Regions from separate parts of the Marinobacter sp. SBS5 genome, predicted to be linked through region 2. Evidence: predicted binding sites of a transcription regulator. Region 2 holds the regulator's gene; each other region holds the start of a gene.
The links. Region 2 encodes FliA, which starts transcription of late flagellar genes. Its sites were predicted from a motif close to CTAAAGTTTNNNNNNNNNNNGCCGNTAA; they were not measured.
Positions count from the first base shown of each region.

Region 1 (5,641 bases), on a different contig from region 2:
ACGATGAAGATATTGCCGCGCCGTTCTTAAGACGTAAGCAAAAGAATCTACTGTACTTTCAGAGATACCGTCCTGAGATTTTCGGGTTTTTTGCTAACTACGAACCGCGTCATTGCGAGCTAAGCATCACGCCAGGTAGAGATGACGTTGATCTTGTTGATCGCGGGCGGTCTGTTTATCGGCATCTTGCGCGAGAATATTCTCATGCAGAAGTGCAGGAATTTATAAATAACAATTCGCCCGAAAAACCTATGCATACTGTTCCGCCTTTGTACCTAGAGGTGAATGAGAGCGCACGGTTTGCTTCTAAATATGTGCGGGAGAGCCTGGTAAAGAGTCGACTGACTCCGTCTACATTCCAAGGCTATTATCGAGGCACGGTATTGCCATCGGTCGTATTTCTGGGGTGTGGTCTTGGGTATCACATAGACAGCCTGACGGCCCAAATGGAAGTGATTGATGCCGTTGTTTTTGAGCCTGACCCTGACCGTTTTTATTTGACGTTATTCACGGTCGATTGGGAAGAGATTTGTGCTCGTTTCCGAGAAAAAGGGCGGTCTATCTCTTTTTGTATAGCGACTAAGCACGATGAAGAAAATATTAGACGTGTGCTTGGTGCCAAACTTGCAGAAATCGTACCGCTTTACCCTTATTTGACTTGCTACTACAACCACTTAGCCAATGTCGATTTGTATCGAATCGCCAAGGATTTGGAGAAGGATCTGCCGGTTGTGGGTGCAAACTGGGGTAACTACGATTTTGAGCTGAGAGGCTTTCGGAATGTGTTTCATAACTTGAGAATGGGAGGAGGACAGGTTAAGCCCTATCAATTAGATGAATCGCAGGTGCCAGTCGCGGTAGTTGGTAGTGGGCCGTCGCTTGATGCGCGTATCGACGGGCTGAAAGCGAATAGGGGAAAAATGATCGTCATTAGCGCAGGCACTGGGCTTCGGGCGCTTCTTAGTCATGGCATCCGGCCGGACTTCCATGTCGAGCTGGATGCCGACTATATGATCTATGAAATGCTTAAAGATATTGAGGAGCAATATGGCCTGAAAGGCATCACCCTGCTATGCACGATCAGTGTGAATCCACTTGTTCCGTCCTTGTTTGAGCGCTATCAGTTTTATCTCTCCAATGAGTACTACATTCCAGCGTTTTTGGGGCTGAATGCCGACGCCATTCCTGGCTGCTCTCCAACTTGCACCAATGCGGCGCTTGCGCTGGCGTTTGCCTTTGGATTTCGGAATTTATTCCTGTTCGGAACTGATTATGGGTATCAGGACAAGTCACAGCATCACTCGCGATTCTCTGTGTATGGACAGGAGTCCCGAACCGACTTTGCTTCTCGATTCCAGAAAGAAACGGCGAGAGGCACGGAAGCTCGGCCAAAATTTGAAACTCAAGGTGTTAACGGAACCACGATAATAACCCAAGGCGATTACTTTACGGCTAAGCGAGCCGTGGAAAATTTTTTGCTCGACCGTAAGAACCAAAGGCTTAACTTTTCGGTGAGGAATTGTTCGGATGGAGCTCTAATCGAGGGGGCAGAGTGGCTGTCAGCCGAGGAACTGAATAAGCGACTCGAGCCTGAGGCGGTAGATCTAACCCGAGAACTGGATGCGCTAGAAGCTTGCTTCGAAGGTATGCCGGCGTTTGATACACAACAGTTGTTCGGGGCTGTTTCTAAAGAGATTGCGGAGAGGGCTCGAGAATTTTTGTTAGTGCTTAAGAACAGTCGGCTTCGGGGGCGTAAGGATCTCATTGTTGTGTGTAACGAGGTTCGGGATCACCTCAATAGAGTCGGGCCTGGTAGTGATCGGCAATCTCCCGTTGTTATCCAGTTAATGGGCTGGCAAATTCTGAAGGGAACAGTGCAGCGCTTTCTGCAGACCGGGCTTTGTCATGGGCTTGCGCACCAAGATAAGGACTTGCAACCCTTTTTAGATCATTGGGTCGCGATGTTTAAATCCTTTCTTGAAAAACTGCCCGTGCATTTTTCGTCAGTTATTCTTTCGAATCAACCTCCTGAGGACGATCCTTGGGTGACAACTCGGCTTATGAATGCCGAACCTAGTCTGCCAGAGTCTGCACAATAACATTTTGTTACACGAATAATTAAAAGAATTCTAAAGCGATCGGAACAGCTGCCGTTAAGAAGGGTATCAGGGCAGCTTTCCCTAAATATCAACTGGGAGCTGGCCATTCTAAAGTGTCTCTACACAATATCGAAGGGGAAGCATTATGGCTCTCGGAATCAACACCAACATTGCCTCATTGAACGCTCAGAATCAGCTTTCTAAGTCGCAGGGTATGGCGAATCAGGCAATGGAGCGGTTGTCTTCAGGTTTGCGCATTAACTCGGCTAAAGACGACGCTGCTGGTTTGGCCATTTCTACACGTTTTGATACTCAGATTCGTGGCCTGACAGTTGCGCAAAGAAATGCTAACGACGGTATTTCAATGGTGCAGACTGCAGAGGGCGGTCTCGACGAAACGGTTGCTAACCTCCAGCGTATCCGTGAACTGGCTGTTCAGGCTGCTAACGGCTCAAACACCGATGACGATCGTGCTTTACTGCAGGCTGAGGTTAATCAGCGCGTAGAGGAGATCGGTCGTATATCCACTGATACCCAGTTTAATGGTTTGAATGTTCTGGATGGTAGTTTGGGGTCGGCAGTTTCGTTCCAGGTTGGTGCAAACGCCGGGCAAACCATTGATATTGCTTTCGATTCAACCATGAACGCTACTGGCCTAGGTATCAGTGGAATTTCGATTTCTTCTGCAGGTGGTGCGAGCGCTGCGTTGGCTACCATTGACGGTGCGCTCTCGGAAGTGAATGCATTCCGAGCTGATCTGGGTGCTGTACAAAACCGGTTTGAGAGCACAATCAACAACCTTTCGACAAACCTTGAGAATCTGAGCGCTTCAAACAGTCGAATTTTGGACGCCGACTTTGCCGCCGAATCCGCCAAAATGGCCAAGGCCAACGTGTTGCAGCAGGCTGGCATCTCTGTATTGGCACAGGCTAACGCCCGTCCAAACCAGGTTCTGTCCCTGCTTCAGTAATTGGGGCCGGTTGATAGATAATAAAGCCAGCCTTTCATAAGAAAGGCTGGCTTTTGTGTTAGCGGGGTGGTCTATGAATGACATGAAGTTGTACGGCCCAAGCATCAAGTTTGTGGAGGCTGGCGATCAGGTTCCCGGTACACAACAGGCACGGCCTGTCAATCGCGACTCCATAGCGGACCCTTCAGCTTTGGAGCGCATTCAGCCGGCTCGTTCTGTGGTTCAAGCGGAAGAGTTGGGAGACGCAGTTACGCGGCTCAATGATTACGTTCAAAATGTTCAACGAGACTTGCAGTTTGAAGTCGATATGGAGCGTGGCGAGACGATCGTTCGAGTTGTCGACAATGAGACCCAAGAAGTGATTCGTCAAATTCCGGATGAGGTTGCGTTAAGGTTGGCAAAAAACTTGCAGCATGACGAGCCGCTGACGTTGTTTGATATCAAGGTTTGAGGCTAGTCATTTTAGCTCGGAGCGCTTCGGCTTTGGGGCTGAGAGCAAGCTGCTAACACCGTCGCACTCGCAAGGGCCGGCGGTGTTTTTCGTTTCGGTCCATAATGTATGTATAAAAAGTGTAAAAAAGCGGCAAAGTTTTTCCGCTTGCTGCCGATAACTCTTATATACCGGTAGACATACTTGCAGTTTAGCCCCTATGGAGGCGCACCATGGCATCGATTTCTTCACTCGGAGTAGGTTCAGGCATTTTTAGTGCTGATCTGGTCGACAAGCTTGTCGCGGCTGAGCGTGTCCCTACGGAAGAGCGCCTGAATAGTAAAGAAAAGGCGATACAGGCGAAAATTTCGGCGTTCGGCGCATTGAAGAATGCGCTCGAAGAAATGAAGTCGCCTTTGGATGGGTTGAAGTCAGGTACGGCGTTTGACGCTTACACTTCGAGTATCTCAAACGAGGCGGTTGCCGGTGCCACCCTTGATGAGGGTAGTGTCTCACGCGGATCCTATACACTGAATGTCACTCAGTTGGCGCAGCGCCAGTCATTGGCCTCTGCGAGCCAAGCAGATAAAGATACAACAACCTTTGGCAACGGTACGCTTACCTTCGAGGTGGGTGGTGTGACGACTGAAGTAACCATCGATGACAGCAATAACACCCTTCAGGGCATCGCGAATGCCATCAATGATGCCGGTGCGGGTGTGTCAGCTGGAGTGGTTGATACTGGTTCTGGCTATCGGTTAGTGATGACTTCAGATGAGAGCGGTACGGCGAATGCAATTAGCGTAACGGCTTCTGGTGATGCGGGGCTGTCGCAGTTTGCGTACGGCGGCGGTACGGGTATGAGTGAAACCGTTGCTGCTCTGAATGCGGAACTGGAAGTGAACGGCATTGCGATCACGCGCTCTTCGAATACGGTTGAGGGTGTCGTAGAGGGTGTGACGTTTGATTTGAAGTCGATGGGCACGTCTACGGTTGCCATCAACTCAGACCCGGATGCGGTGACAGAGCGGGTCCAGGAATTTGTTGACAAGTACAATGCTCTGCAAGGCGTGATCAAAAACGCGTCTGGGTACAATGCGGCCACTGATCGTGGGGGAGTGCTCACAGGTGACTCCACCATTCGTAGCCTTCAAAATGAATTGCGGGGCTTGCTAACTAGCATTCCGGGAGACCTCCAGAATTCACCGGTCCGGATGCTGGCCGATCTCGGTATTTCAACCAACCCGGATACCGGAAAGCTGGACTTCGATGCGAGCGAATTCAAAACGCAGCTTGCTGACCACCCGGAAGGCGTGAAGGCGCTTTTTTCGGGTGATTCCGGCATAGCATCTAGCGCGCTCAATGCGGTAGATGAGTATGTGAAGTCTAGCGGTCGGCTCGATAACCGAACTGAGGGGTTAAATCGAAGGCTCGACGATATTCAAGATCAGCGCATTCGTTTGGATGATAAAATCGAGTCTTTGAGAGCCCGTTTGGTAAAGCAGTTTTCCGCTGCTGACTCGTTAATCGCGCAGCTTCAGAGTACCGGCAATTATGTTGCTCAACAGCTTGCCGCGCTGGCTCAACAGAACAACCAGAACAATTGATCGGCTGAACCCGGTTAGAGATAAAGAGGTTAGTTATGAACGGTTTGCAAGCGTACCAACGTGTTAACACCCAAACCAGCATCACCGATGCGGACCCCCACAAGCTGATCCAGCTGCTGTACAACGGGGCCATCGAACGCATCAACATGGCCAAAGCCCGCATGCAGGCCAAAGATTACGAGGGTAAAGGCAAACTGATCGGTAAGGCCATCGAAATCATTGGTGGGCTAAAAAGCTTTCTGGACTTTGAAAAGGGCGGCGAGCTAGCAACCCGTCTCGAAGCGTTGTACGACTACATGGAGCGAACGCTTCTTGAAGCCAGCGCCAAGAACGACATGGCCAAGCTGGACGAGGTGATTAGCCTTCTCCGCTCCATCAAAGAAGGCTGGGACGGCATCCGCGAAGAAGCCTTGGCCGAATCAGCCCAGATTGGTTGAGCTTTTAGATCCGCTTCACCCTCTCCTGTAGCGAGAGGGTGGGTACACCTCCCAATAGCCAACTCCCCCGCCATCCCGTACAATATGCCCCTTCTTTT
Region 1 covers NZ_JBLWAZ010000001.1:1,052,780-1,058,420, forward strand. The annotation lists gene ACNQ6O_RS05030 (motility associated factor glycosyltransferase family protein) at 1-2,099, shown strand, start outside; gene ACNQ6O_RS05035 (flagellin domain-containing protein) at 2,245-3,069, shown strand; gene ACNQ6O_RS05040 (flagellar protein FlaG) at 3,143-3,520, shown strand; gene fliD (flagellar filament capping protein FliD) at 3,733-5,106, shown strand; gene fliS (flagellar export chaperone FliS) at 5,142-5,543, shown strand.
Region 1: fliD (flagellar filament capping protein FliD) is a predicted target of FliA. The motif match lies at 3,653-3,680, and genes of this name have one in related genera.

Region 2 (5,641 bases):
TGCGATGAAAGCCGAGATCAGCTCTTTGCGTGAGTTGATGGGCGCTCAAGCCGCACCGGCTGCAGATGCGCGCGCGCCCTCAGAGGGAGGGGGCAAAAACGCCGTGCAGCAGCTGTTAAGTGAACGGCTGCAAGAGTTTGGTTTGGGAACCGAGTTGGCCGGATCGGTTTCTCGGCAGCATCGAAATGGTCGACTGGAAGACGGTTGGAAAGCGTCATTGAAGATGGTCGCGACGGGGATTAGAACGGCGCGCGAGGATTGGTTGGAAGCTGGAGGCGTTTATGCCTTGGTGGGCCCGACCGGGTCGGGTAAAACAACGACAATTGGTAAACTGGCTGCGCGCTATGTATTGGAGCACGGAGCAGACTCCTTGGCGTTGGTTACGACCGATCGCTATCGGGTTGCCGCGCATGAGCAGTTGTTCGTGTTTGGGCGAATTTTGAATGTGCCGGTGCGAGTGGTTGATGAAAGCCACTCGTTGGATGACATTCTGGATGAGCTTTCAGACCGTCATCTCGTGCTTATTGATACCGCCGGACTAACCAGTGCCGACCGTGGGTATCAGGAGCAGCTGGCTGAACTGGTTCGCAGTGATCACAATATTCGTACACATTTGGTGGTGTCCGCCACCAGTCAGCCGCGTATTATGAAATCCGTTTGGCATTGCTATAAGATGGCAGACCTTGCCGGCTGCATCGTGACCAAGATTGACGAAGCGCTTACCCTAGGAGAATCTCTAGGGTTTGTGATGGAAACCGGTCTGCCGGTGGCTTGGTACACAGACGGTCAAAAAATACCGGAAGACCTGCATCGGGCAGAGGCGGCTCCATTGGTGCGTATGGGCGTCGAGCGTCTGAGAGCGATGCAGCATTCTCAGGACGCTGTTGAAGGCGCATTGGCGTAACCATCACAGCAACAGACACCGGCATAAAGCCCGTTAACGACGCAGTAAGAGACAATAAACAGTATGAGCAAACCACATCCGGTTCAGGTTATTGCGGTTTCCGGCGGCAAAGGCGGTGTCGGGAAGAGCAACGTGTCGGTCAATCTGGCGATAGCGTTGGCAGAAAAAGGCCGCCGTGTTGTTGTACTCGATGCCGACTTGGGGTTGGGTAATCTGGATGTGCTGCTAGGCGTAACAGCCAATAAAAATTTGCACGATGTGCTCAGTGGTGAGTGTGATCTGAAAGATGTGCTGGTGGATGGTCCTGGCGGTATCAAAATCGTGCCTGCCTCTTCCGGTACGCAGCGAATGACACAGCTTAGTCCCATGGAGCATGCAGGCTTGATCAATGCGTTCAGCGAGCTGGGTGACCAGATTGACGTTTTGATAGTGGACACCGCCGCCGGTATCTCCGAGTCTGTCGTTAGTTTCTTGCGCGCAGCGCAAGAGCTCTTGCTGGTTGTTTGCGATGAGCCGACCTCGATAACGGATGTGTATGCACTCATTAAGCTGATGAACCGTGATTACGGAACGGATCGCTTTAGGGTTCTTGCTAACCAGGTTCGAAGCGAAGAAGAAGGTAAGCACTTGTTCGAAAAGTTGACGCGAGTTACCGAGCGTTTTCTGGATGTGGCGTTACAATATGTCGGCATTGTGCCTTACGACGAAGCGGTCAAGAAAGCCGTTCAACGCCAGCGGGCTGTCCTGGATGCGTACCCTCGTGCGAAAGCGTCTATTGCGATACGCGCATTGGCAGACAAAGTAGATAGTTGGCCGCTGCCATCCTCTCCTCGAGGGCATCTGGAGTTTTTCGTGGAGCGGCTCGTCGAAGTCTGAGTTGAATTCATTCCAATAATAAAAGCCGGATACATGACATTGGCGAAGAATCTGGGGATATATCAACAGGCAGGTGCATGCAACGCTTCGAGCTTAGTCGAAGATCATGCCCCGCTTGTCAAAAAAATTGCCCTTCATTTGATGGCCCGTTTGCCAGCATCTGTGCAGCTTGATGACCTTATGCAGGCCGGAATGATCGGTTTGCTCGAGGCTGCCCAGCGTTATTCTTCGGGTAAGGGCGCGACCTTTGAGACCTATGCGGGTATTCGAATCCGTGGCGCGATGGTTGACGAAATTCGAAAAGGTGATTGGGTGCCTCGTTCGGTGCACCGCAATGCCCGCCGAATCTCTGCCGCAATTAAATCGGTTGAAGACCGAATTGGTCGAGAGGCGCAAGACGCTGAGGTGGCGGAAGAGTTGGGTATTGAATTGGCGGAATACCATTCGTCCCTTGCCGATGCCAACAGCGGTAGATTATTTAGTTTGGATGAACTCAATGAATCCGGTGAGCTGCCGATAGAAGAACAAGAGGCCAGTGATAATCCATTGGATGGCATTTCCGCAGGTGCCTTTCAGCGTAGCTTGGCCGAAGCGATTGAAGCACTTCCAGAGAAAGAAAAGTTAGTGCTGAGCTTGTATTATCAGGAAGAATTGAACCTAAAGGAAATTGGGGCGGTACTTGGGGTCAGTGAAAGCCGAGTCAGCCAGATTCACAGTCAAGCAGCCCTGCGCCTTCGCGGCCGGCTATCAGATTGGCGCGAACATGGTGACAGGTAACGCTCGAGCGTCCTGAACAGAATCTTACGCAGCCTGCCGGATATCAGCGGGCTGTCCTACATCCGGGTGTTATTTACTGGAGGTCCCTTTGGACAAGAACATGAAGATACTCATTGTGGATGATTTTTCCACAATGCGAAGAATTATCAAAAACCTGCTGCGTGACTTGGGGTTTACCAATACTGACGAAGCCGACGATGGCAACACGGCGTTGCCGATGCTCAAGAACGGACACTATGACTTTTTGGTGACCGATTGGAACATGCCGGGTATGTCAGGCTTTGATTTGTTGAAGGCCGTCCGAGCTGATGACAGCCTGAAGAACCTGCCCGTATTGATGGTCACCGCTGAAGCCAAGCGTGATCAGATTGTGGCGGCTGCACAAGCCGGGGTGAACGGATACGTCGTTAAGCCGTTTACGGCAGCTGTTCTTAAAGAAAAAATCGAGAAGATTTTTGAACGTATTCAGTAACCAAAGGTCGGGCAGCTCGCATGAGTGACAGCAAACACACCCAACGGGGTCTCGACCCAGAGGTCACAGAAAAACTGCAACAGCAGACCTCGCAATTGGTTGAGAGCGTCAACAGCGGCGACTTCGCACGGGCGATGACGGTCATTAATGAACTTAGCGAAGTACGTGACCAAAGCCTGTATCAGGAAGTGGGACGATTGACCCGGAGTCTTCACGAAGCAATTCGGAATTTCCAGATAGACCCTAGGAATGCGGAACAGAAAGAAGCGCTTTCGAAAATGTCTGATGCGTCGGATCGCTTGGCCTACGTAGTGCAAATGACTGGTCAGGCCGCTAACCGCACGATGGATCTGGTTGAGGAAAGCATGCCCGTGGCGCACGCAATCCGTGATGAAGCTTTGAGTCTGCGGGACGAGTGGCAGCGCTTGCGTCGTCGGGAGATGGAGCCAGCAGAGTTCCGGGAGCTGTACGCGCGAATCGATACCTTCTTCGGAACCTTGGGCGAGGACTCGGGCAACCTGTACAAGAACCTTTCAGAGATTCTGTTGGCCCAGGATTTTCAGGACCTTACGGGTCAGGTGATTCAAAAGGTCACTGCGCTTGTCAAAGAGGTGGAAGAAAACCTGTTGGGCTTGGTTGTTATGGCCAGCCACGTCGACCAGTTGACCGGCACGGTCCATCAGATTGAAGAAAAAGAAGAATCGGCCGAAAAGGGAGTAGGTCCACAAATAAAAGCTGCCGAGCGAGACGATGTTGTTTCGGGGCAGGACGGCGTTGACGACTTACTATCCAGTCTCGGTTTCTGAATTATAAAGAGGGTGACCCATGGCGTTTGATGCCGATGAAGAGATTCTTCAGGACTTCTTGATAGAAGCCGGTGAGATTCTCGAAAAGCTGTCGGAGCAGTTGGTTGATCTGGAGCAGCATCCAGACGACAGCGATCTGCTTAACGCCATATTTCGCGGCTTTCACACCGTCAAAGGTGGTGCCGGGTTCCTCCAGCTTGATGCTTTGGTGAACTGCTGTCATTCCGCAGAGAACGTGTTCGATATATTGCGCAACCACAAGCGTAAGGTCACCCCCGAGTTAATGGACGTTGTGCTTCAGGCCCTCGACAACGTCAATGCCATGTTTGAAGAAGTTCGCAATCGTGAAGAGCTGACGCCGGCCCCTGCCAATTTGATTGAAGCTCTGGATGCATTGGCGATCCCCGAGTCGGAAACGCCTGCGCCAGCAGCTGTAGATTCATCAAACCAGGTTGAGGCCTCCGGGTCGGATAATCAGGGCGATATTACTGACGAAGAGTTCGAGCAATTGCTCGATGCGCTGGCGGATGACAAAGCCGCTGCACCTGCGGAACCTAGCGCTTCTTCAAGTGCTGGGGAAACGGGCCCTGAAGCCAGTGGCAGCGGTGACGAGATCACCGATGATGAGTTTGAGGCCTTGCTTGATCAGCTCCACGGAAAAGGCAAGTTTGTGGCTCCTGAAGCGAGCGAAGCGGACAGCTCGGTGAAGAGCTCAGGCGCTCAGCAAGCGGTCGGAGAAAGTTCAGAGCTGATCACTGACGATGAGTTCGAACGCCTGCTGGATGAGCTTCACGGCAAAGGCGGAGGCCCCGTAGGGCAGACGGAGAGTAGTGCCGCCCCTCAACCGGAAGTCAGCGCCCAACCCGCGCGAACTCCGGAACCCGTAGCCAAACCTGACCCCGCTCCCGCTGCCAAAACAGTAGCCCCGGCCAGAGAAACTGCTCCAGTGGGGGAAACCACGGTCCGGGTCGATACCAAGCGCCTGGATGACATCATGAATATGGTGGGCGAGTTGGTGTTGGTCAGAAACCGGCTTCAGCGTTTGGGCTCGGAAAGCGAAGACGAGCACATGCATAAAGCGGTCGCTAACCTGGATGTGGTGACCACCGATCTTCAGGCTGCGGTCATGCAAACCCGCATGCAGCCCATTAAGAAGGTGTTTGGACGTTTTCCTCGGGTGGTGCGTGATCTTGCTCGCAGCCTGAAGAAAGAAGTCAACCTTGTCATGCATGGTGAAGACACGGATCTGGATAAAAATCTGGTGGAAGCGCTTGCTGATCCACTGGTGCATTTGGTCCGTAATTCAGTCGATCATGGTATTGAGGGGCCGGATGTCCGAGAAGATGCCGGCAAACCCCGGGCGGGAACCGTTACCTTGTCTGCGCAGCAGGAAGGCGACCACATCTTGCTCTCGATCACAGATGATGGCGGCGGAATGGATCCTGACGTTCTGCGCCGAAAGGCTGTCGAAAAGGGGCTGTATGATCAGGATGCCGCGGACAGGCTGACCGACAACGAATGCTTTAACCTTATTTTTGCTGCCGGTTTTTCGACCAAAGAGCAGATCTCTGACGTGTCTGGCCGTGGTGTCGGCATGGACGTGGTCAAGAACCGGATTGCACAGCTGAATGGGCAGATATCCATTGAGTCCGAGCTGGGTAAAGGCACCAAAATCATCATCAAGGTGCCGCTCACGCTGGCCATTATGCCAACGCTGATGATCATGCTGGGCGAACAATCGTTCGCGCTGCCGTTGGTAAACGTCGTGGAAATTTTCCACCTCGACCTCACCAAAACCAATAGGGT
Region 2 covers NZ_JBLWAZ010000003.1:461,746-467,386, reverse strand. The annotation lists gene flhF (flagellar biosynthesis protein FlhF) at 1-904, shown strand, start outside; gene ACNQ6O_RS09250 (MinD/ParA family protein) at 968-1,780, shown strand; gene ACNQ6O_RS09245 (RNA polymerase sigma factor FliA) at 1,814-2,557, shown strand; gene cheY (chemotaxis response regulator CheY) at 2,658-3,029, shown strand; gene ACNQ6O_RS09235 (protein phosphatase CheZ) at 3,050-3,835, shown strand; gene ACNQ6O_RS09230 (chemotaxis protein CheA) at 3,855-5,641, shown strand, end outside.

Region 3 (5,641 bases), on a different contig from region 2:
CAAATAACGAGTAGCGAGCGCCTTTATGCTGAACATGGACTTTTCTCAACGCTTGGTCATCCGCACCCACGAGCTTGACTGGGCACCTAGCCCTGCTTCGGGTGTCGAGCGCAAACCGCTGGCACGCGAGGAAGCAGAACGCGGGCACGCGACCAGCATCGTCCGTTATAAGCCTGGCGCTTCTTTCAGTCGGCATGAACACCCGTTAGGCGAAGAGATTCTGGTGCTTGAAGGCGTTTTTTCCGACGAAAACGGCCACTACTCGGCCGGAACGTATCTTCGAAATCCTCCAGGCAGCGGCCACGCACCGTTCAGCGAGGAAGGCTGCACGTTATTAGTCAAACTGCACCAGTTTGATCCGCGCGATACCTCAACGGTTTGCATCGATACCACTACGGCCGAGTGGTTACCGGGTATCGGCGGCCTGCAAGTTATGCCCCTGCATGATTTCGAACACGAACACGTTGCCCTGGTAAAGTGGCCAGCCAACGAAGTGTTCCAGCCGCATCGGCACTTTGGTGGTGAGGAAATTCTGGTGTTATCGGGAGAGTTTTGTGATGAGCAAGGCCGGTACTCGAAAGGTACCTGGATGCGCTCACCACACATGAGCCAACACCACCCCTTCGTAGAAGAAGAAACCGTGATTTGGGTAAAGACCGGTCATCTGCCACTCGAATAAGCGGAGGCAGATGTCCGGATCAAAGCGAGCCTATTTTTTGCGGTAAACAATACCCGGCTGGCACTGCACCATTTCGTACAAATCCGGCAAGCCATTCAGCGATTCTGACGCCCCTAAAATCAGGTAGCCGCCAGGGTTCAATGCTCCGTGCAAGCGAGTCAGGATGTCTTTTTTAGATTCTGCCGAGAAGTAGATCAACACATTGCGACATAGAATAATGTCGAACTTTCCGAGCATATAACGCTCGAGAAGGTTCAGCTCTTTAAACTCCACCATCGCCTTGATTTGATTATTGATCTGCCAACCACCGTTTACAGAGGGCTTAAAGTAGCGCTTTTGGCGCTCAGGGGACAAACCACGCCCGATCGCAATCATTTCATACTCGCCCTTACGAGCCACTTCCAGAACGCTTTTGGATATATCGGTCGCGGTTATACGAACGTCCCGGAGTTTGCCCGGACGGGTCTGCCGAAACTCATCAAGCACCATTGAAACCGAGTATGGCTCCTGCCCGGTTGAACATGCAGCCGACCAAATCCGCAGTGGCTGCAACGATTTGCGCTCAGCAAACTCTGGCAGAAGTTTGTCCTGGAGAATACGAAACGGATGATTATCCCGAAACCAAAGCGTCTCGTTGGTGGTCATCGCATCAATCACGACTTCGCGAAGGCCCATACGCCCAGACCGTTTTAGCCGCTCGAGAAGCTCACCAAGCGAACTCAAACCGTTATCTTCAAGAATTCTGCGTAGCCGGCTTTTAACCAAATACTGCTTGTTATCGCCCAGCAAAATGCCACAGGCATCCTGTAAGAACGTTTTGAACTCTTCGTATTCCCGAGGCGTTATTTCCGCGTTCATTGCATCTCTATCATGGGTAAAACGGTTAACCGGGACATCAATCCTGCCCGATCAATTCCATTACACGCTCAGCCAGTTCGTCCGGGCTAAATTTTGCCATAAAATCGTCTGCACCCACCTTCTGCACCATGGCCCGGTTAAAAACACCGCTCAGCGATGTGTGCAGCATGATGAACATATCTTTTAGCGCAGGGTCTTCTTTGATTCGGGTAACCAGCGTATAGCCATCCATCTCGGGCATTTCCACATCGGAGATAATCAGCGAGAGGTGGTCTCGAATGGATGAACCATCCTGCGTGAGACTTTTCAAGTAGTCCAGCGCTTGCCTGCCATCGTTATGAGTAATGACTTCCATTCCAATCGCCGTCAGACAACGGCTGATCTGGCGCCGCGCTACGGCGGAATCATCTACCACGAGGACAGGAAGATGACGTTTGGACTGAGCCGCACTTCGCGTCACAATCTCTTGATTAACGTCTTCACGAAGCGGAGAAACCTCTGAAAGAATCTTCTCTACATCGATGATTTCAACCAGTTTTTCATCAACTTTGGTAACCGCCGTCAAGTATACATCTTTGCCCGCTCCTTTCGGCGGCGGCATGATGTCTTCCCAATTCATATTTAAAATGCGGTCGACGCCAGACACCAAAAACCCCTGGGTCTTTCGGTTGTATTCCGTGATGATCACAAAGCTCGTCGCCAGTTGCTCCTGGGGTACGCCTGGCAGACCGATCGCCATGCCCATGTCAACAATGGGAATGGTCTCCCCACGAATATGGGATACGCCGCGCACAACCGCACGACTGTTAGGAATAGAAGACAGTCTTGGGCACTGCAACACTTCTTTCACTTTGAAGACGTTAATACCATAGACCTGACGGCCACGGAGCCGAAACAGCAACAGTTCGAGCCGATTCTGGCCGACCAGCTGGGTGCGCTGATTAACGCTTTGAAGTACCCCTGTCATGACGCTCTACTCCTAGGGTGCCCTTAACCGGCACTGATTTTGCTTTATAGTTCACAAGCATTGAATTCAGACACAGTGTAACGGCCATATGCCCAGATCCTTAACTTTTTTTAAAGGGCAGCAGACATACCAACAGCATAGGACAAAGCAACAAAGATGCGCACCCTCTTATTTCTTACGCTGACCCTCTTTTTCAGCCTCCCCGTCTTCGCCAAACAGACCACAACCGCCAGCGATATTCGAAACATGGCACAGCGTTTCTTGCAAACATGGGCCGAGGATCAATCGGAACTAAATCGGCGCATTGAGTATCAAATAGGCAATATTGACCGGCGCCTGAAACTGGCACCGTGCGAGGGAAAGCCTGAACTGAACTTCGTTAGCGATCCGCTGCGAACGCCGAGCCCTTCCATTCTTATTAGCTGCGCTGGCGAGCGTCCGTGGCGAATGTACGTTACGGCGTCTGTGGAGATCTACGGCGAAGCCATCGTTGCTGCACGCCCCTTAACAAGGGGCGAGCGATTAACCAGCGCTGCCCTGACGACAAGCGAAGTTCAGCTGAATGCCAGTCGCCGGGGCACTCTAACCGACATAGACACAATTCAGGGCATGATGGTTCGCCGCCCCGTTAAAACGGGCACAATGCTGACTCCGGACTTGCTGGAAGCCCCTGATGCCATCGAGCGGGGCGACCATGTTATTATTGTTGCCCAATCCGGCTCGTTTTCGGTCAGTTCCCGCGGCAAAGCTCTTGGCAACGCAAGTATCGGGGAGCAAGTGCTGGTAGAGAATCTTCGTTCCGCGCGCACACTCAAGGCAACCGTGGTAGCGCCGGGGCGTGTTGAGATACCGATGCAATAGCGCTTAACGACAGAGCGGAAATTTTTTTCCTGAAAAGACTAAAGTACGGCAACACCTTGCCGATAAGAAGGTATAAACCCGATTCTGCCACTCGTTAGCAGTGGTCACAGGCAAGCAGGTAATTTTATGTCAGTTGACTTAAATGGAATTGGCCCAGGCCAGGTCAACACCACCAGAACACCGGCCGATAAAGCGGCAAGCACCGCCAACACCACGTCATCAGCAGCCGATCAAGCCCAGGCGCAAGGCCCAGCTGCTCGTGGCGAGAACGTTAGCCTTAGCAGTCAGGCCAAAAACCTGAAACAGCTTGAGCAAAAGCTTGGCGATTACCCGGAAATGGACGACGATCGCATCGCGCAGATTCGCTCGGCACTGGATAACGGCACCTACAAGATCGACGCAGAAAAACTGGCCCAGAAAATGCTTGAGATGGATGAAAGCATTTTTGGGTGAGTAGAATATGGCCGCTATCGATGAGTTGAAGACCCTTCTTAGTGAAGACCTCCGCCAGCTGGAAGGCTTGGCGGATCTTCTCCTTAGGGAGAAGCAGGCATTGTCCTCTCCGGATATCAGTCCTCTGCAAGAGCTTACACAAGAAAAGAATCAAATTCTTGGCGCTATCCGTGATCGAGCCCGACAGAAGATCCACCTGTTGGTGAACATGGGCTATCGCCCTGACTCCGGCGAGCCCTCGCGCTTTATTCAGGCCGGCGGAATGAGTGATTTGCATCAGCTGTGGAAAGCGGCCGATCAAAAGCTTCGGGAGTGTCAGTCACTCAACCAGAACAACAGTCGAGTGGTCAGTCATCTGCAAAAGCGCCTCGCACGCGTCACTGATATTTTCCGCGGTGCCTCTAGCCAGCAAAAGCTCTACGGCGCTCAGGGTCAGCAGACCAGCGTTTCAAGTAGCACCGTTTTTGCCAGCGCTTGATTCTCGCTAGTAAAAAGTAAAATGCCCGGCTCTTGGCCGGGCATTTTGTTTAGAACGCAACAATTGGTTGTTAACGGGTATAGATGGTCATGTTCGAATCGGGATGAAACCGAATATCCTGAATACTGACACTCCCCATCGATGCGCCGTTCCCGCCTGCGACTCGGATATTCTCCACTCTGATTTCCTCAATGCGCTCGGGCAACGCCAGCGTTATAGCGCCATCATCCCGAATCGAGTATCGCTCTTCGCCTTCACGATACTGCACACCCGAAATGGTGAGGTCAGAGTCAAGGAAACTCAAGACAGGCACAAACACGTTGGCCGCAAGCCGAACCCCCTCTACCGCATCAAGGCCAGCCTCATCAGCGTTGCCGCCCTTCGCATCCGCCGCCTTACCCGGCATTGACGCCACCTTTTCAATGCGGTCCATCAAACCTATGCCCCGCTGCCCTGACACCGACGACATTTCATCTTCCGTCAACGGAGCGAATCCGCGCCCTTCATACAACTGCCCTGCACTCGCTACAGTTTCTGCATCGTCATTATCAGTGTTCGTAGACGCAAAAGAGACCAACGGTTGAAATGGAAGAGCAACCATCGTCACCAGTGCCGCCGTATTGCGGTATCGAGACTGGTGCTTCAAAACCCGAATCAGGTCTTTTTCAGTGATACAGCCCGATGCAATCAGAACCTCACCCAAGCGCTGCCCAGAGGTTCGCTGAAGCTTCAACGCATCATCGAGCTCTGACTCAGACAAGTATCCGCGATTGATCAACAACCGGCCAAGCCGTGACTTTTCTTCAAATCCTCTTTGGACTTTCACTCATGTTCTCCTGTGTTCACCATGAACACCGTACAACCAAGCCCGGCATTGTGATTTCCTTCAAGCTATTACAAGCGTAGTTGAGCACCGACCTACTTGCTGTTTGCTTTTACTCTTATCGGCGTAAGGATCTGTTAATATCGTTAACTGCTTTGTAGCGAATCTGATTATGTCACCTATTCCGACACTCACTGAAACAAAGAGCAGCCTTTAAATGACAAACTTCGTAAAACAACAATCTCTTGTGATTTATGCCGCATTGTTGGTCCTTTCGGCGCTTATTTTTGCCAGCACAGCGCACGCGGACAGCAACGATGAGTTGCCAAAAGTACGCTTCGTGACTTCCGAAGGGGCGTTTGAACTCCTTTTGCGCCCCGACGTTGCCCCCAAAACCGTCGAGAACTTTTTGAACTACGTGGAAGATGACTTCTACGATGACACTATTTTTCACCGTGTCATATCAGGCTTCATGATCCAGGGCGGTGGGTTCACTGCTGACATGCGCCAGAAACCCACCAA
Region 3 covers NZ_JBLWAZ010000002.1:50,334-55,974, forward strand. The annotation lists gene ACNQ6O_RS05855 (isochorismatase family protein) at 1-7, shown strand, start outside; gene ACNQ6O_RS05860 (cupin domain-containing protein) at 26-679, shown strand; gene ACNQ6O_RS05865 (CheR family methyltransferase) at 710-1,537, opposite strand; gene ACNQ6O_RS05870 (chemotaxis protein CheV) at 1,575-2,504, opposite strand; gene flgA (flagellar basal body P-ring formation chaperone FlgA) at 2,661-3,365, shown strand; gene flgM (flagellar biosynthesis anti-sigma factor FlgM) at 3,492-3,818, shown strand; gene ACNQ6O_RS05885 (flagella synthesis protein FlgN) at 3,826-4,296, shown strand; gene ACNQ6O_RS05890 (pilus assembly protein PilB) at 4,367-5,122, opposite strand; gene ACNQ6O_RS05895 (peptidylprolyl isomerase) at 5,337-5,641, shown strand, end outside.
Region 3: flgM (flagellar biosynthesis anti-sigma factor FlgM) is a predicted target of FliA. The motif match lies at 3,404-3,431, and genes of this name have one in related genera.

Region 4 (5,641 bases), on a different contig from region 2:
AAATGTGCAAGCCGTTGATATGGTCATGAGCAGTCAGGTTACCAACGGGTTTATTTGTGCAAGACCTCCGGGGCATCATGCCGAACGCACAAAATCCATGGGATTTTGCTTTTACAACAACATTGCTCTGGCGGCGTTACGGGCCCTCAACTTCCATCAACTTGAGCGGGTTGCCATCATCGATTTCGATGTTCACCAGGGCAACGGAACCGTAGACATCGTCAGTGGTGACGAGCGCATACTGATGTGTTCAAGCTTCCAGCACCCGCTGTATCCCCACAGCCATGTGCACCGCCAGCCTGACAACATCATCAATGCGCCGATTGAAGCGAATTGCTCATCTGCGGAATATCGCAAACGTGTGGAAGCGACTTGGCTGAAAAAACTTCAAGATTTTCGCCCGCAACTGGTTCTAGTATCGGCAGGCTTTGACGGCCACAGGCTAGACCCGATGGCGGAAATGAATCTGGAAACAGAGGATTATCGTTGGCTGACCGAGATGATCGTAAGTGTGGCTCATGATCATGCCAACGATCGAGTGATCTCAACGCTGGAAGGCGGGTATCATTTGAGGGCGCTAGGCGAAAGCGTGACCGCTCACCTCGAGGTTTTGAACTCGGTTTATTAGTCTGGGTTAGGGTTAGGCTTAGCCAGAAAACTTGTCGCCGCTTCCGCTCGCCTGCTGAAACTCAGGGCGCTCCCCCTGCCGCTGCAAACGAATCGTCACCCTTCGGTTATCCCGGTGGCGACGCGATACCGGGAACTGATCTCCGTGACTGCGGACAATCAGCAGGTCTTCATCAAGGCCTTGAGCGACCAAATACTCCGCAACAACGTTCGCCCGTTCTTCTGACAGTGCACGGTTATCAATCCGACTCCCCACGCTGTCCGAATGGCCATCCACTAAAATGCGCTCGATCGTGGAATCAGCCATCACGTAAGTCACGATGTTATCCAACAGCGTTCGATCTGCCTCAGAAAGCACTGCGCCACCGCTGGCAAAAGGTACACGAGAGCGGCGAATTTGGTCATAGTTCACCGGCAATAGACCCGCTACACACTGCAGATAGTCCGAATATGGCGCCGAAAAATTCACGTTCGAAAGAGAGACTCTCACGGGGCCCTGATCATATCGGGATGCCCGGGTCAGAGTGGGTTGCATACCCTGCAGCAAACCCTGAGCCATCATGCTGGCCTCTCTAGCGCCAACGCTAACAGAGCGCTGGCCGTCCGATACACTTACGGTGCCAACGGGCCGAGGTGCTACGCCAGGGCGCCAAACAGGCGCTTCTACCACGAGCCGTCCTCTACCGGGCTTCATCACCGGGACGGTGGATTCCAGGTAGAACGCCAGGTCCTCTCCCGCCCGATGACTAAAAACCGCGCGCCCAAATCCGGGCACTTCATGGACCAATGAGCATTCGAACACCGATTCCGAAAGGTACCAACGGCTATTCTCAATACCGGCCCCATAACTGGATGCCGAAGCCGGGGATGCAAACGTCCACAACAGAAGTACGCTCGCTAAGGTAGCGACTTCCTTTTCTGTAGACCTGCGCTTTAACATCACCATAGAAACGCCCCGACACCCGTTAACTCATTCTCTTATTGAGTATCGGCAGCCTTGAACAATACTTGAGCCCCAGAAACACATTCAGATCGAAAACATTCGTGACGGCCTTCTGATATAATTTGCAAAATTTTTAGAGCTGCTTGGCGAATATCTCATGACCAAACAACTGACCATCACCCGCCCGGACGACTGGCATTTGCACGTTCGTGATGGCGATGTATTGAACAGTGTTGTACCGGCGACTGCCGCTTGCTTCGGCCGCGCCATCATCATGCCGAACCTAGTACCACCGGTAACCGATGCGGCATCCGCAACGGCCTATCGGGAACGGATTCTGGCGGCCGCAAATGGCACAAGCTTTGAGCCTCTGATGGTGCTCTACCTCACTGAGAGCACGACACCGGAAACCATCCGCGAAGCCAAAGCAGCGGGTGTTGTGGCGGCAAAGCTTTACCCTGCTGGCGCCACCACGAATTCAGCCTCAGGTGTCAAGGACATTCGCAACATCTATCCTGTGCTGGAAGCCATGGCTGAGTGCGGCATGCTGTTGTTGGTGCACGGTGAAGTCACCGATGCTGATATCGATATTTTCGATCGGGAAAAAGTCTTTCTGGAGCGCGTTTTAGCGCCCACCTTGGAAGCCTTCCCGGCACTGAAAGTGGTTCTGGAGCACATAACCACTGCAGACTCTGCCGAGTTTGTACGCCGCCATACCGGTGACAACCTTGCTGCAACGCTGACACCGCAACACTTGATGTACAACCGCAACCACATGCTGGTCGGCGGCATTCGCCCGCACTTGTACTGTTTGCCCATCCTCAAGCGTAATAAACATCAGGAAGCCCTACGGGAAGCCGTGGCCAGCGGAGATTCTCGCTTCTTCCTGGGTACCGATTCAGCCCCACACGCTCGCGACAAAAAAGAAGCCGCATGCGGCTGTGCCGGATGCTATTCCGCCTACGGTGCTATCGGCCTGTATGCGGAAATTTTTGAAGAGCTGGGCATTCTGGACAAGCTGGAAGCCTTCGCCAGCTTCAACGGTGCGGACTTCTACGGCTTACCAAGGAACACCGACACCATTACTCTGGTGCGCGAACCTTGGTCCATGCCAGAGCAACTGCCGCTCGCAGACGGAACCATCGTGCCGTTAAAAGCTGGTGAAACCGTTCACTGGCGCATGGCTTGATCACCATTTAATTTACAACACGAACATTGGAGTTCGCGTGTCTGACGAAAACAAACCGCTTCACCCTATGTCTCAGCGTTTCCGAGGCTTTCTGCCCGTTGTGGTAGATGTCGAAACTGCCGGCTTCAACCCGGAAAGAGACGCTCTACTGGAAATCGCAGCTGTAATGCTGACCATGGATGAAGACGGCATGCTACACCGTGGCGAGACTCATCTTCAGCAAATCGACCCGTTTGAGGGTGCCAATCTGGAGCAATCCGCATTGGACTTCACAGGCATCGACCCGTGGGACCCCGAGCGAGAAGCCGTTCCTGAGCGCGAAGGCATGAGTGAGATATTCTCCCCGATCCGTAAAGCGGTCAAAGCCTTCGACTGCAAGCGAGCCGTACTGGTTGGCCATAACGCCACCTTCGACCACAATTTTGTCTTCGCCGCTGCTATGCGCGCCGACATCAAGCGCAATCCCTTTCACCCGTTTTCGACGTTTGATACCGCCACCCTGGCGGGGCTGGCCTACGGCCATACCGTTCTGGCGCAAGCGTGCAAACTGGCCGGGATTCCGTTTGATAACAAAGAAGCGCATTCTGCCGCTTACGATGCCGAGAAAACCGCGGACCTTTTTTGCGGGATTGTGAATCGTTGGCAGGAACTGGGAGGCTTCCCGCCGCCCCCGGTCACCAGTCACGACGAGTAATCGTAAAAGGCATTATTTAAAGCCAACAAAAAACCCGCACAAGGCGGGTTTTTTGTTGCACTGCGATTCACCTTACCAGTGAATGCCACGCATGATGGCTGCGAACGCTACCTGCTCTGTAGACACTTTCGGCTTTTCGGTTGTCTTGGTACCCGCAGCCGAGGCTGAATCCGGGAACATCCGATAACCGGTGTTCATGACGATTTCGCCCACCTTCGGTGCCAACGAATGAAGTACCGAAGCAAACACGCCCAGACGGGTGGCAATACGCTTCGGACGGTACACAATGGCATCAGCCACCATCTGTGCAGCTTCTTCTGGCGTCAGAGTCGGCACGGAATCGTAAATCTTGGTTGGCGCAATCATCGGCGTTTTCACCAACGGCATGTTGATGGTAGTAAACGTCACATTGCGGTCCGACCACTCCGCTGCCGCACAACGACTGAAGGCATCCAGCGCCGATTTGGAAGCTACGTAAGCCGAGAAACGGGGCGCGTTAGTCAGCACGCCGATAGACGAAATGTTCACCACGTGACCACGACGACGCTCCAGCATGGCTGGCGCAAAGCCCATGATCAGACGCACAGAGCCAAAGTAGTTCAGCTGCATGGTGCGCTCGAAATCGTGGAAACGGTCAAACGCCAGCGACAACGAGCGGCGAATGGAACGACCGGCGTTGTTAACCAGCACGTCCACGTGCCCATGGTTGTCCAGCACTGTTTTAACAAAGCGGTCACAGTCTTCCATGTCGGAAAAATCGCACTGGTAAGCGTGAATGTTGCCGCCTTTGGCTTCAAGCTGTGCCGCGACTTCATCCAACGTTTCTTTGGTTCGAGCACCAATAACCAGGATCGCACCAGCTTCTGCCAGCTTCTCAGCCGTTGCCAGACCAATACCTGAAGTTGCGCCGGTTACCACACACACCTTGCCTTCAACCGTGCCTTTCAGGGTACGATCTTTGAACAGATCGGGATCGAGGTTACGCTCCCAGAAATCCCAGATCACGGCCGCATAGCTCGGCAGACGCGGAACTTCGATATCTGTACCTTTGAGTACTCGCTCAAGCTCACGAGTATCAAAACGGGTCGGATAGTTGATAAAAGACATGACCGAAGACGGAATGCCCAAATCATCCAAAAGCGCACCGGTGATGCGTTTTACCGGCGGCAGGCTTTTCACACTCTGACGAATGAATGGCGGAATAAACCCAAACATCCGGGAGTCAATGCGCATACCCATGCGTGGTGCATGGCCGGCTTCAGAGAAGATATTGAGAATCTCGCCCACTTTGTAAGGCTCTGAATCCACCAAGTGGAAGCAGTTACCGTCTTCGCCGTCCAGATGCGCGATGTGATCCATGGCGTTCACCACGAAATCCACTGGAACGATGTTTAGTCGGCCGCCTTCCAGACCGATAGTCGGAACCCACTGCGGCAACGCATTACGAATCTTCTGGATCATCTTAAAGAAGTAGTAAGGCCCGTCGATCTTATCCATTTCGCCTGTTTCGGAATGGCCAATCACCATGCCTGGGCGGTAAATGCGGAACGGAACTTTGCACTCTTCACGCACCACCTTCTCAGACTCATGCTTGGTACGCAGATACGGGTGTTCAAGCTTTTCAGCTTCCTCGAACATATCTTCCCGGAAGGTTCCTTTGAACAGACCAGCGGCGGCTATAGAAGATACGTGATGGAAACGTTTGGCGCCCATCGCTTCGGCAGCCTGAACTGCCGCACGGGTACCTTCAATATTGGTTGCAGCCTGAGCTTCCTCGTCTGCGCTCATGTCGTACACAGCAGCAAGGTGGAAGAAGTGGTCAACATTTCCTTCCAGAGCTTCCATGGCGGCGCCATCGATACCTAAACTGTTGCTGGTCAAATCGCCAATGACGGCCTTGATGCGACTCTCATCTACACCTAGGCGCTCGCGCAGTTCAACCAACTTGCCCTGGGATTGTTCCCGCACCAGAACGTGCACCGTACCGCCACGGGCCAACAGCTTTTCTACCAAAAAACGACCGATAAAACCGGTGCCACCTGTCAGGAAATAATTCATAGAAAATTCGTCCTACTTGTTACTTATGTATTGTTCTTTTACCACGACCATAAGACCAAAGTATTAGTCCGGATGTGGAACGCTCGCATTCTACTTAATTGCTGCTTGCATGTATCGAACTTTATTAGAG
Region 4 covers NZ_JBLWAZ010000001.1:1,168,827-1,174,467, reverse strand. The annotation lists gene ACNQ6O_RS05495 (histone deacetylase family protein) at 1-628, shown strand, start outside; gene ACNQ6O_RS05490 (flagellar protein MotY) at 647-1,573, opposite strand; gene pyrC (dihydroorotase) at 1,728-2,759, shown strand; gene rnt (ribonuclease T) at 2,797-3,453, shown strand; gene ACNQ6O_RS05475 (SDR family oxidoreductase) at 3,526-5,511, opposite strand.
Region 4: ACNQ6O_RS05490 (flagellar protein MotY) is a predicted target of FliA. The motif match lies at 1,613-1,640, and genes of this name have one in related genera.